Regions from separate parts of the Saccharothrix sp. 6-C genome, predicted to be linked through region 2. Evidence: riboswitches for the same ligand, from Rfam matches in the RefSeq annotation. Region 2 holds a riboswitch; each other region holds the start of a gene.
What was found. Region 2 has a riboswitch for S-adenosylmethionine ahead of thrC (threonine synthase). Riboswitches for the same ligand answer to the same signal wherever they lie in the genome.
Positions count from the first base shown of each region.

Region 1: linked by a shared signal. The riboswitch ahead of IOD16_RS28615 (aminotransferase class V-fold PLP-dependent enzyme) and the one ahead of thrC (threonine synthase) in region 2 are both predicted to bind S-adenosylmethionine.
Region 3: linked by a shared signal. The riboswitch ahead of IOD16_RS00490 (methionine ABC transporter ATP-binding protein) and the one ahead of thrC (threonine synthase) in region 2 are both predicted to bind S-adenosylmethionine.

Region 1 covers NZ_CP064192.1:6,776,918-6,781,105, reverse strand. Annotated here, with positions in the region: gene IOD16_RS28625 (M28 family metallopeptidase) at 1-559, opposite strand, end outside; gene IOD16_RS28620 (potassium/proton antiporter) at 767-2,248, shown strand; SAM riboswitch class IV at 2,339-2,453, shown strand; gene IOD16_RS28615 (aminotransferase class V-fold PLP-dependent enzyme) at 2,491-3,813, shown strand; gene lspA (signal peptidase II) at 3,837-4,188, shown strand, end outside.
Region 2 covers NZ_CP064192.1:863,563-867,750, reverse strand. Annotated here, with positions in the region: gene rpsT (30S ribosomal protein S20) at 1-217, shown strand, start outside; gene holA (DNA polymerase III subunit delta) at 343-1,326, opposite strand; SAM riboswitch class I at 1,423-1,538, shown strand; gene thrC (threonine synthase) at 1,550-2,812, shown strand; gene IOD16_RS03995 (DNA internalization-related competence protein ComEC/Rec2) at 2,867-4,188, opposite strand, start outside.
Region 3 covers NZ_CP064192.1:96,293-100,480, reverse strand. Annotated here, with positions in the region: gene IOD16_RS00500 (MetQ/NlpA family ABC transporter substrate-binding protein) at 1-334, opposite strand, end outside; gene IOD16_RS00495 (methionine ABC transporter permease) at 363-1,046, opposite strand; gene IOD16_RS00490 (methionine ABC transporter ATP-binding protein) at 1,043-2,053, opposite strand; SAM riboswitch class I at 2,255-2,347, opposite strand; gene rsmA (16S rRNA (adenine(1518)-N(6)/adenine(1519)-N(6))-dimethyltransferase RsmA) at 2,434-3,312, opposite strand; gene IOD16_RS00480 (resuscitation-promoting factor) at 3,372-4,188, opposite strand, start outside.

The sequences.
Region 1 (4,188 bases), 3.1 Mb from region 2:
CGATCCGCGAGCGGTCCGTCGTAGACAGCGAGTTCACGTAGTAGGTGGAGCCGACCAGGCCCAGCTCCTCCGCGCCCCACCAGGCGAAGCGCAGGTGCTTGGTGGGCTGGAAGCCGCTGGACCGCACGGCCAGCGCGACCTCCAGCAGCCCGGCCGAGCCGGTGCCGTTGTCGTTGATGCCGGGGCCCGCCGACACGCTGTCGAGGTGCCCGCCGAGCATGACCACGTTGTCCAGGTCGCCACCGGGCCAGTCGGCGATCAGGTTGTAGCCGGTGGCGCCGCTGCTGGTGAACGACTGGACCCTGGTCGTGAACCCGGCGGCGTCCAGCTTGGACTTCACCCAGTTCACCGAGGCCAGGTAGCCGGGACGGCCGTGCGCCCGGTTGCCGCCGTTCGAGGTGGCGATGCTCTGGAGCTGGGCCAGGTCGGCCTGGACGGCGGAGACCGGGATGTTCGGCCCGGCCAGGGCGGTCGGCGGCGCGGCGGTGGCCGAGCCGAGGCCTGAGCCGAGGAGCGCGCCGGTGGTGACCAGCGCGATGGAGATCGTTCGCAACTTCACGGTGTCTCCCGCGGGGATGGGTGTCTCTCGGAGGGAACGGGGGAGTTGACCGGGGCGGCGGACCCTGTTGTCAACATGCACGGTTTCGCATGGTTCGCGCTAGCGACGTTCGGCTGGTGACGCTCCGTGCGGTGCCGGATTCGTCCATTTCGGTATCACCGGGGAGAATGACCCTGTCGGGTGACGGAGCGGTGATGTGGAGGTCGAGTGGGCGATGTGACGGGCTACCTGGGCATCGCCGCCGCGGTCCTGCTGCTCTCGGTCATCGCGGTCAGGGTCTCGATCAGGCTCGGTCTGCCGTCCCTCCTGCTCTACCTCGGCATCGGCGTGCTGCTCGGCGAAGCCGTGGTGGGCATCCAGTTCGAGGACGCCGACCTGACCCGCTCGCTCGGCACGGTCGCGCTCGTGCTGATCCTCACCGAGGGCGGCCTGACCACCCGGTGGACCGCGGTGAAACCCGCGCTGGGCCTCGGCATCACGCTGTCGACCGTCGCCGTCGGCGTGAGCATCGCGGTCACCGGGTTCGGGCTGCACTTCCTGCTGGACATGGACTGGCGCACGGCGCTGCTGTGGGGCGCGGTGCTGTCGTCCACCGACGCCGCGGCCGTGTTCAGCGTGTTGCGCGGGGTGGGCGTGGGCAAGCGGCTCATCGGCGCGCTGGAGCTGGAGTCCGGCATCAACGACGCGCCGGTCTACATCGCCGTCGTGCTGCTCGCCGCGCCGGACCCGATCTCGTGGACCGCGCCGCTGCTGATGGGCTACGAGCTGATCGCGGGCGGGGTGATCGGCATCGTGCTCGGCTGGCTCGGCGGCGTCGGCCTGCGCCGGGCAGCGCTGCCCGCCACCGGCCTGTACCCGCTGGCCACGGTCGCGGTGTGCCTGCTCGCCTACACCGTCGGCGACCTCGCGCACGCGTCCGGCTTCCTCGCCGTCTACATCGCCGCGCTGGTGCTCGGCAACGCCCGCCTGCCGCACCGGGCCGACACCCTCTCCTTCGCCGAGGGCCTGGGCTGGATCGCGCAGATCGGCCTGTTCGTGCTGCTCGGGCTCTACGCCTCGCCGGGCCGGCTGCTCGACGCGCTGGTGCCCGCGCTGGTGGCGGGCGCGGTGCTGGTGCTGCTCGCCCGACCGCTGTCGGTGCTGTTCGCGGCGGCGCCGTTCCGGGTGCCGTGGCGGGAACAGGTGTTCATCTCGTGGTCCGGGCTGCGCGGCGCCGTGCCGATCGTGTTCGCCCTGATCCCGTTGATCCAGGGCGTCCAGGGGGCGCAGCAGCTGGTCGACGCGGTGTTCGTGCTGGTCGTGGTGCTGACCCTGGTGCAGGGCACGTCCCTGCCGTGGCTGGCCAAGTGGCTGGGGCTGGTCAAGTCCGGCGAGGCGCACGAGGTGCAGGTCGACTCGTCGGCGCTGGACGACCTCGGCGCGGAGCTGCTGCAGGTGCGCATCCAGCCCGGCTCCAAGCTGCACGGCGTGTACCTGTCGGAGCTGCGGCTGCCGCCGGGCTCGTCGGTGAGCCTCGTGGTGCGCGACGACAACGGCTTCACGCCGCAGCCGACGACCCGGTTGCAGGAGCACGACCAGCTGCTGGTGGTGTGCACCGAGGCCATGCGCACGGCGACCGAGGACCGCATCCGGGCCGTGGACCGGGCGGGCCGGTTCGCGCGCTGGAAGGGCGACGTCGGCCGACCGTGACACGGGCGGCGCGCCGGCCCGCGCGTGGCGCTCCCAGGATGTGAACGCCCCTCGACGCAGGCGCGCGGGCCGGGTTACCTTCGACGCGAAGGTCATGAGTGCCAGCGCTAAGCCCGGGCTTGCTGGCCGGCAACCCTCCTACCGCGGTGGGGTGCCCCTGGTGAGGACCTGGCCTGGCGCGCAGGGCGCCCGGCAAGCGCGGGCTCCCTCCCACGGGTGTCCCGGGACCCCCGGAGGGCGTCATGACGATCGCAGTTCCCGTCACCACCACCACCGCTGCCCTTCCCCGCGTCGTCGGCGCGTCGCTGCGCGTGCCGCTGGTCACCGGTGAGCGCGTGGAGTACGCCAACCTCGACCACGCGGCCAGCGCGCCCTGCCTGGAGCAGGTCCGCGACGCCGTCGACGAGGTGCTGCCCTGGTACGCCAGCGTGCACCGCGGCGCGGGCTTCGCCTCGCAGGTCAGCACGAAGGTCTACGAGCAGGCCCGCTCGTCGGTCCGCCGGTTCCTCAACGCCCGCGACAGCGACGCCGTCGTGTTCGCCCGCAACACGACCGACGCGCTGAACCTGCTGGCCAGGAGCCTGCCCAAGCGGACCGCCGTGATCCTGTTCGACACCGAGCACCACGCCGCGCTGCTGCCGTGGCGCGGCCCGAACGTGCGCCGGCTGCGCACGCCCGCCTCACCCGACCAGGCCGTGCTGGAGCTGGACCGGGCGCTGCGCGAGGCGCCGGTCGGCCCGCGGCTGGTCGTGGTGACCGGCGCGTCCAACGTGACCGGCGAGATCTGGCCGGTGGCCGAGCTGTCCCGGGTGGCCCGCGCGCACGGCGCCCGGATCGCCCTGGACGCAGCCCAGCTCGCGCCGCACCGGCCGGTGGACGTGCGCGCCCTGGACGTGGACTACACCGTGCTGTCGGGGCACAAGGTCTACGCGCCGTTCGGCGCCGGTGCGCTGGTCGGCCGGTCCGACTGGTTGCAGGCCGCCGAGCCGTACCTGGTCGGCGGCGGTGCGACGGCCCGCGTCACCGACCACGGCGACCGGCTGGGCGTGGCCTGGTCGGCGGTGCCGGAGCGGCACGAGGCGGGCACGCCGAACGTGGTGGGCGTGCACGCGCTGGCCGTGGCGTGCGACGTGCTGGGCAGGCACTGGGAGCAGACCACCGAGCACGAGCGCGTGCTGCTGGCGAGGCTGCGGGAAGGCCTGAGGACCGTTCCCGGCGTGCACGAGCTGACGCTGTTCGGCTCGGACCGGGACCGCGTGGGCGTGGTCAGCTTCACCGTCGGCGGCCAGGACGCCGGCTACCTGGCCGCCGTGCTGTCGGCCGAGCACGGCATCGGCGTGCGCGACGGCGCGTTCTGCGCCCACGTGGCCGTGCACCGCCTCACCCGCGGTGAACGCGCGCTGCGGGCGTCCATCGGGCTCGGCACCACCGAGGAGCACGTGGACCGGTTCGTGGCCGCGTTGCGCACGCTCGTCGTCGAGGGCTCGCGGTGGGAGTACGAGCTCCGCGACGGCCGTTGGACGCCCTCGGACGACCAGCGCGCGCTCCCGCCGTTCCTGCGCTGACTCCGATGCTGGACAATGGCCCGGTGAGCACCGATCCCAACACCGAGCCGGACACGCCGGACGAGCCGGACGCACCGCTGCCGAAGCGACGGGTCCTGCTGCTGGCCGTCATCGCGCCGCTGGTGTTGGCGCTCGACCTGGTCACCAAGATCATCGCGGTGGACAACCTGGAGGGGCGCGACCCGGTCGAGCTGCTCGGCGGCCTGCTCTACCTGCCGCTGATCCGCAACACCGGCGCCGCGTTCGGCCTGGCCGAGGGCTGGACGGTGATCCTCGCCCTCATCGCGGCCGGTGTCGTCGTGTTCATCCTGTGGATCGCGCGCCGGCTGCGGTCGGTCGGCTGGGCCATCGGCCTCGGCCTGGTCCTCGGCGGCG
Region 2 (4,188 bases):
GAAGGCGCGCCTGCGCAACAAGGCCGTCAAGTCGTCCCTCAAGACCGCCATCCGCAAGTTCCGTGAGGCCGCCGAGGCCGGTGACAAGGAGAAGGCTGTCGCGCTGGCGCAGGACGCGTCCCGCAAGCTCGACAAGGCCGTCTCCAAGGGAGTGATCCACTCCAACCAGGCCGCCAACAAGAAGTCGGCGCTGGCGCGGCGCGCCAACCAGATCTGATCTGGTCTTCACGCTGAAGTGCCGCCCACCCCCACGCGGGGTGGGCGGCACTTTTCGTCTCCGCCCCCGACGGGCCGGCCACCTGGCGCTCAGCGGCCCGGCAGCACCGGCCGGCGACCCAGCGCTCAGCGGCGGCCGTGGGCGGCGACGATCTTCAGCACCGCACGTTCCAGGGCGTAGCCGGAGTCGGCGGCGACGCCCTTGACGTCGGCGTTCAGGTCCGCGACCACCGTCATCGCGGCCGCGAGCCCCCGCTCCTCCCAGCCACGCGACTGGCCCTGGGCCTTCTTCACCTTCCACGGCGGCATGCCCAGCTCGCCCGCCAGCTTGAACGGGTCACCCCGGCCCACCGCGGAGACCCGCGCGATCGTGCGCACCGCGTCGGCCAGCGCGTCGGCGACCAGCACGTGCGGCACACCGAGCTGGATCGCCCACCGCAACGCCTCCAGCGCACCCGCCCGGTCGCCCATCACGGCCTTCTCCGCGACCGCGAACCCGGTCACCTCGGCCCGGCCGCGGTGGTAGCGGCGGACCGCCTCGGCGTCGACCTTGCCGGCCGTGTCGGCGACGAGCTGCGAGGCCGCCGCCGCCAGCTCGCGCAGGTCCGACCCCACCGCCTCGATCAGCACCGCCACGGCCTCCGGGTCGGCCTTCCCGCCGCCCGCCGCGCGGATCTCGTTGCGCACGAACGCTTCCCGGTCCGCCGCCTTGGTGATCTTGGGGCACTCGGTCACGCGGGCGCCGGCCTTGCGCAGCGCCGCGGGCAGCTCCTTGGCCGCCTTGCTGCGCCCGCCGCCACTGTGGACGACCACCACCGTCACCCCGTCCGCCGGGGCCTTGGCGTAGCCGAGGACCGCGTCGGCGATCTCCTTGCCGCACTCCTGCGCGGCTTCCAGCGCGACCACCCGCCCCTCGGCGAACAGCGACGGGCTCACCAGTTCCGCCAGCTCAGGCGGGGTGAGATCAGTCACGCGGACGCGGGTCAGGTCGGCCTGCGGGTCGGCTTTCCGCGCCGCCGCCAACGCACCGCGCACCGCGCGCTCGACCAGCAACTCCTCCTCGCCGAGGATCAGGTGCACGGCGTCGGGCGTGTCAGCGGGCGCACTCACGGCGCGATCCTCCCACGGCCGGCAGACGTCCGGATGGTGGACGTCTCTGGCTGAGGGTCGGGATCGTGACGTAAGTTGAGGGCCATAACTGAATACCGCTCATCCAGAGGGGCAGAGGGATCGGCCCGTAGAAGCCCCGGCAACCCGTCGCACAGCGTCCGCTGGCGATCACGGTGCCAATTCCGACCCGCGGTGCGCGGGAAAGATGAGGAGATACCTCGCGATGACTGCTGTCAGTGTGCCCTCGGCCACCACCTCCTTCGACCTCGGTCCCGCCCGCGCGCTGTCGTGTCGTGAATGCGGCCACCAGACACCGCTCGCCGCCGAGTACGCCTGTCTCGAGTGTTTCGGGCCGCTGGAAGTGGCCTACGACTTCGGTCGGATCCGCCGCGAGGACATCGAGGCGGGCCCCCGGTCGATCTGGCGCTACCGCGGCCTGCTCCCCGTGCCGACCACCGTCGAGTCGCACCCCAACACCAACCCCGGCGGCACCCGCCTGGTCGAGGCCGACCGCCTCGCCAAGGCCCTCGGCGTGCGCAAGGTGTGGGTGAAGGACGACACCGGCAACCCGACCCACTCGTTCAAGGACCGCGTCGTCGGCGTCGCCCTCGCCGCCGCCCGCGAACTCGGCTTCAAGGTCCTGGCCTGCCCCTCCACCGGCAACCTGGCCAACGCCGTCGCCGCCGCCGCCGCCCGCGCGGGCTGGCAGTCGGTGGTCCTGGTGCCGTCCACGCTGGAGCGGGCGAAGATCCTCATGACCGCCGTCTACGGCGGCAACCTGATCACCGTCGACGGCAACTACGACGACGTGAACCGGCTCGCGCAGGAACTGGCCGCCGAGCACGAGGACTGGGCGTTCGTCAACGTCAACGTCCGCCCCTACTACGCCGAGGGCTCCAAGACGCTCGGGTACGAGGTCGCCGAACAGCTCGGCTGGCGCCTGCCCGACCAGATCGTGGTGCCGATCGCGTCCGGCTCCCAGTTGACCAAGGTGGACAAGGCCTTCCGCGAGCTGGGCGACCTCGACCTGGTCGAGCAGACCCCGTACCGCGTGTTCGGCGCGCAGGCCACCGGCTGCTCCCCCGTCGCGGCCGCCTTCAAGGCGGGCCACGACGTGGTCACCCCGGTCCGCCCGGACACCATCGCCAAGTCGCTGGCGATCGGCGCCCCCGCCGACGGCCCCTACGTGCTGGACGCCGTCCGCCGCACCAACGGCGCGATCGAGGACGTCACCGACGAAGAGGTCGTCGAGGGCATCCGCCTCCTGGCCCGGACCGAGGGCATCTTCGCGGAGACCGCCGGCGGCGTCACCGTCGCGACCGCGAAGAAGCTCATCGAGACCGGTCAGCTGGACCCGGACGGCGAGACCGTGCTCCTGATCACCGGCGACGGCCTCAAGACCCTGGACGCCCTCGGTGACCGCGTCGGCCCCCGCGCCAACGTCCCGCCGTCGGCCGAAGCCGTCCTGAAGGCCCTCCAGGACTGACCCCGTTCCGCCCGTTCACGCCTGGGGCCCGACCCCGGGCGTGAACGGTGGCGGTCAGCCCGCCGACGACCGGATCGGCGGTGGTCGGCCGAGCGCGGGCCACCTTGGTCGCGGCACACCGGTCGCCCCGGCTGTCGTTCTCCCCACCGGTGCTCTCCCGTCCGCGGTGGTGGTCACAGGGCGATCCTGGACGAGCGCAGCCACCCGGTCCGGGGGAATGCGGTCAGCTCCGGCAGGACGTGCGGACCGACCGGTTCGGTGGCCACGCGCCAGGCGGTGAGCATCTGCGGCCAGGGCCGTTTCGCCTTCTCCTGGTTGTAGCGCTCGGCGTGCCACGCCTCCGGCGGGATGGCGAGGTCCGCGTCGAACAGGCCGTCGGCGATCAGGCGGTAGGCGCTGTCCGCGGAGAAGACCTGCGCCAGGCGGATCACGCCGGTGGCCGTCGCCCTGGCGACGATGCCGCGCTCGCCGCCGGGCAGCTCCTCGCAGACGTAGTAGGTGAACGCGGGCCGGAGCTCCTCGCTCGGCCAGGGTTGGGCGGTGTAGCCGGGTTGCCACAGCGCCCACGCCACGGCCCGGTTGTCCTCTTGGGGCGACCAGCCGGAGTGCAGTCGGATCCAGACGTCGTTCTTCATCGTTGTCCCCTTGTCCGTGGTGGTGTCGGCCGCCGCTCCTGCGGGCGACCCGCGGCCCGTCCGGGCCTGCCAGGACGGCGGTGTCGCCGTCCCGGTCCGTGCGCAGCACCAGCGCGCCTCGGCTCGTCAACGCGTCGACGAGCACCCCGCTGGGGTGGCCGTAGCGGTTGTCCGCGCCGACGCTCACCAGCGCGATCCGCGGCCGGACCGCCGCGAGGAACGCCGGTGACGAGTACCGCGACCCGTGGTGCGGCACCTTGAGCACGTCGGCCCGCAGGTCCACGTGCCCGCCGAGCAGGTCCGCCTGCCCGGCCAGCTCGATGTCTCCGGTCAACAGCACCCGCCCGGCCGCGGTGGAGGCCCGCAGCACCAGCGACGCGTCGTTGACCGCCGTGTTCGTGTCCGTACCGCTCACCGGGCCCGCGCGCGGCCCCAGCACGTCGAGCTCCAGGCCCGGCCAGCTCAACCGCTGCCCGGCGGTCAACTCGACCACCCGGACCCCGGCCGCCCGCGCCCGTTCCCGCACCTCCTCCCACGCCCATCCGGGCTCCCGCGACGGCCCCACCGCCACCGCGCCCACACCCCGCTCGGCCAGCACCGCCGCCAGACCACCGACGTGGTCGGCGTGCAGGTGGCTGAGCACCACCAACGGGATTCGCCGTACCCCCAACCTGCGCAGGCACGACAGCACCGGCACCGGGTCCGGCCCCGTGTCGACCAACACCGCCCGGTCACGCTCGG
Region 3 (4,188 bases), 770 kb from region 2:
GTTCGAGGTGCACCGGCCCGATCCACTCCAGCGTCGCGCCGCTCTCCGCCTTGAACGTGTCCAGGTACGGCACGGTCTGGAAGTAGTTCGCGTCCAGCGACCCGTCGACGAGCGCCGTGTTCGGCTGCACGTAGTCGGTGAACTCGACGACCTCGATCTCGAGCCCCTTGGCCGCGGCGAGGTTGTCCGCGACGTACTGGAGCACCTGCGCGTGCGGCACGGGGCTCACGCCCACCTTGAGCGGCGCGTCGGGGTCGGACGCGGCGCCGGTGTCGCCACTACCGCAGCCCACCGCGGTCAGCAGCACGGCCAGCAGGGCAGCACGAATACGCATGTCGTTCCTTAGGTGAGGAGGAAGGCGATCAGACGGACGCGGTGCGGCGGCGGTCGACGCCGCGGGCCACGCGGTTGGTGGTGAACTGGATCGCGGTGGCGATGACGGCCAGCACGACGACCGTGCTCCACAGGTAGCGGTCGTTGAACCGCTGGTAGCCCATGCGCACGGCGAGGTCGCCGAGCCCGCCGCCGCCGACCACGCCGGCCATCGCCGAGTAGCCCAGCAGGGCGATCGCGGTCACGCCGATGGCGTTGACCAGGGCGGGCAACGACTCGCGGAGCAGCACGCTGCGCACGATCCGCAGCGTGGACGACCCGGTGGTGACGGCGGCCTCGACCACCGACACGTGCACCTCGGCCAGCACGTTCTGGACCAGCCTGCCGACGAACGGGATCGCGCCCACGGCGAGCGGCACGATGGCCGCGGTCGGCCCGATGGTGCTGCCTAGCAGCAGCCTCGTCAGCGACGTCAGCACCACCAGCAGGACCAGGAACGGCATGGAGCGGCCCAGGTCCACGACGAACCCGAGCACCTTGTGCAGCACCGGCCGGGGCTTCAGCCCACCGGGTGCGGTGAGCTGAAGCCAGACGCCGACGGGCGCTCCGAGCGCAACGGCGATCAGGGTGGAGACGACCACCATGTACAACGTCTCGCCGGTGGCGACCAGCACGTCGTCGAACACGATGGACCAGGGTGTTGCGGACCTCACGCAGCTACTCCCTGGGGACCCGAGAGGGTCCGGCGCACCGAGCCGCCCGCTTCGGAGATCCACTCCAGCGCCGAGTCGGCGCGCTCGCCCTTCAGGCCGACGCGGAACCGCGCCACCGGGGTCTCGCCGAGCCTGGTGAGGCCGCCGCCGAGCAGGTTCAGCTCCACGCCGAACCGGCTGGTGGCCTCGGGCAGCAGCGCGCCCACGGCGGCGAAGCCGATCAGCACGACGTCCGCGACCCGGTCGAACGAGCCTTCCAGGGCCGGGTTCTGGTCCACGGCGGGCAGCAGCGACGCGGCCGTGCGGCTCGCGGCGTCCGACACCAGGTCGAGCACCTTGCCGTGCTCCACCACGCGGCCGTCCTCCAGCACCGCGACGTCGTCGCAGATCTTCCGGACCACGCCCATGTCGTGCGTGACCACGAGGACCGTCACGCCGAGCTCGGCGCGCGCCCGGTCGAGCACGGCGAGCACGGAGCCGGTGGTGTCGGGGTCGAGCGCGGACGTCGGCTCGTCGGCCAGCAGCACGGACGGCGACGCGGCGAGCGCCCGGGCGACCGCGATGCGCTGGCGCTGCCCGCCGGAGAGCTGGTCGGGGTACGAGCCGGCCTTGTCGGTGAGGCCGACGAGGTCGAGGAGCTCGGCGACGCGGGTGCGGCGCTGGGGCCCGGCGACGCCCGCGGCTTCCAGCGGCAGCGCGACGTTGCCCGCGGCGGTGCGCTGGCGCAACAGGGAGTCGCCCTGCGGCACCACGCCGATCTGCCGGCGGGCGGCGCGCAGCGCGGTGCCGTCGAGCGAGACGAGGTCGGTGCCGTCGACGCGGATCGCGCCGCTGTCGGGGCGCTCCAGGAGCGCGACGCACCGGGCCAGGGTGGACTTGCCCGCCCCGCTGGGGCCGACGACGCCGAGGACGGTGCCCGCGGCGACGTCCAGGTTCACGCCGTCCAGCGCGCGAACCTGCCCGGTACTCCCGGGGAAGGTCTTGGTGAGGTTCTCGACAGTGATCACGTTTCGCTCCACGACGGCATGCGGCGGCGCGCGCCCTTGGCGCGCGCGACCGACGGCTCAGCTCGGAAAGGTGTCCTGGATGGAGGACGCGGGAATTCGAGGCGCTTTCGGCTGTTCAGCGGCTGCGACAGGCCGAGGAGGTCCGGCGGCCGTGGTCGACGACCCGCCGGCGGGTGAGCATTCGCATCCTGGGCACGTGATCCTCCATCGTTCCTGGCGGAAGCACCTGCCCCCGTGGAGGGGTGGTTGCTGCGGCGTCGTGGAGCCAGGTCTCTCGGCCGCTCGGGATGGCACCACGAGTAGACCCGACCGGGACCGGCTGACGCAAGCCTGAAACAGGATCGTCCGGCAAATCACACTTTCGGCCGAAAGATCAACGACTACCGAGTGGACGCGACCTCGGCTATCCGGATGAAGTCGCCGACGGCCAGTTGTTCGCCGCGCACCGCCGGGTCGACGCCCGCCTCGACGAGCATCCGCTGGGCCTCGGCGGCGGAGCCGGCCCAACCGGACAGCGCGCCGCGCAGCATCTTGCGGCGTTGCGCGAAGGCCGCGTCCACCAACGAGAACAGCCGCTTCGGGTCCACAGTGGACAGCGGCTCGTGCCGGTCGAACGCGACCAGCGCCGAGTCGACGTTGGGCACGGGCCAGAACACCGAGCGCGGCACGGGACCGGCCCGGCGGGCGTCGGCGTACCAGGCGAGCTTCACGCTGGGCACGCCGTAGACCTTGCTGCCGGGACCGGCGGCCATCCGGTCGGCCACCTCGGACTGCACCATCACCAGGCCCGTGCGCAACGACGGCAGCACGGCCAGCAGGTGCAGCACCACGGGCACGGCCACGTTGTACGGCAGGTTCGCCACCAGGGCGGTCGGCGCGACCGGGAGCTGCTCCGGGGTCACGCGCATCGCGTCGGCGTGCACGACGGACAGCCGCTCGGCCAGCCCGGGCGCCCGCTCCGCCACGGTGACCGGCAGGCGGTCGGCCAGCACGCCGTCGATCTCCACGGCCACCAGCGCGCGACAGGAGGGCAGCAACGCCAGCGTCAGCGAGCCCAGGCCGGGGCCCACCTCGAGCACCACGTCGTCCGGGCGCAGGTCGGCCGCCGACACGATGCGCCGCACCGTGTTCGGGTCGTGCACGAAGTTCTGCCCCAGCTTCTTCGTGGGGCGGATGTCCAGCTCGGCGGCCAGCCGGCGGACGTCGGCCGGGCCCAGGAGGTGACTCCCGTGCCCTGCCGACGTCGAATCCTCAGTCACCCGACCCATTCTCCACCACCGCTCATCGCCCACGACGCGCGGTCGCGGGCGGCGCCGGGTTACGGCAGGCCGAGCTTCGACTGGCAGTGGGGCCACGCCGAGTAGCCGCCGCGCGCGTCGCGGAGCTTGGTGGCGACGGCGATCTGCTGCTCGCGGGTCGCCTGGTGCGGGTAGGCGGCGTACTGGGCGCCGCCGTAGGCGTCCCAGGTGCCCTTGTTGAACTGCAGGCCGCCGTAGTAGCCGTTGCCGGTGTTGATGGCCCAGTTGCCGGTGGCCTCGCACTGCGCCAACTGGTCCCAGACCGCGCCGTCGGGCGGGAGCTTGGTGCCGACCTTGACCTTCTTCGGCTTCGGCTCCTTGGTGACCTTCGCGCCCAGCTTCTCGCGGCCCACCTCGGCGCCGTTCTTCACCGTGACGCGGTAGGTGACGATCTGCTCGCCGGCCTCGCCCGGGTCCAGGACCTCTTTCTGGCCCTTCATCATGGCGTCGTCCTTGACCTCCTCGACGGGCGGCTGGACGGCCTCCGTCGCGTTGATCACCGACACGCCGGTGCGCGTGATGTGGACCTCGGCGCCGTTGGTGACGCGCAGGTCGAACGCGGTCTCGAGCTTGTCGTCGGGGCCGAGCGACAGGTTCTCGCCCTTCAGCAGCTCCTCGACGGTCACGGCGGTCGTGCGGATCTGCCGGGGCTCGTTGCCGCCGTCGTAGAGGGTGACCGTCTTGAGGCTCTTGACCTCGAGCGAGAGGCCGTCGAGGGGGACGGCCATGCCGCGGTCGTGGGAGAGCCACGCGCCCTCGTCGGCGACCTGCAGCTGGTCCAGCGCCTCGTCCACGGTGACCGAGCGGACCCAGCCCTCGCGCTGCTCGCCGTCGACC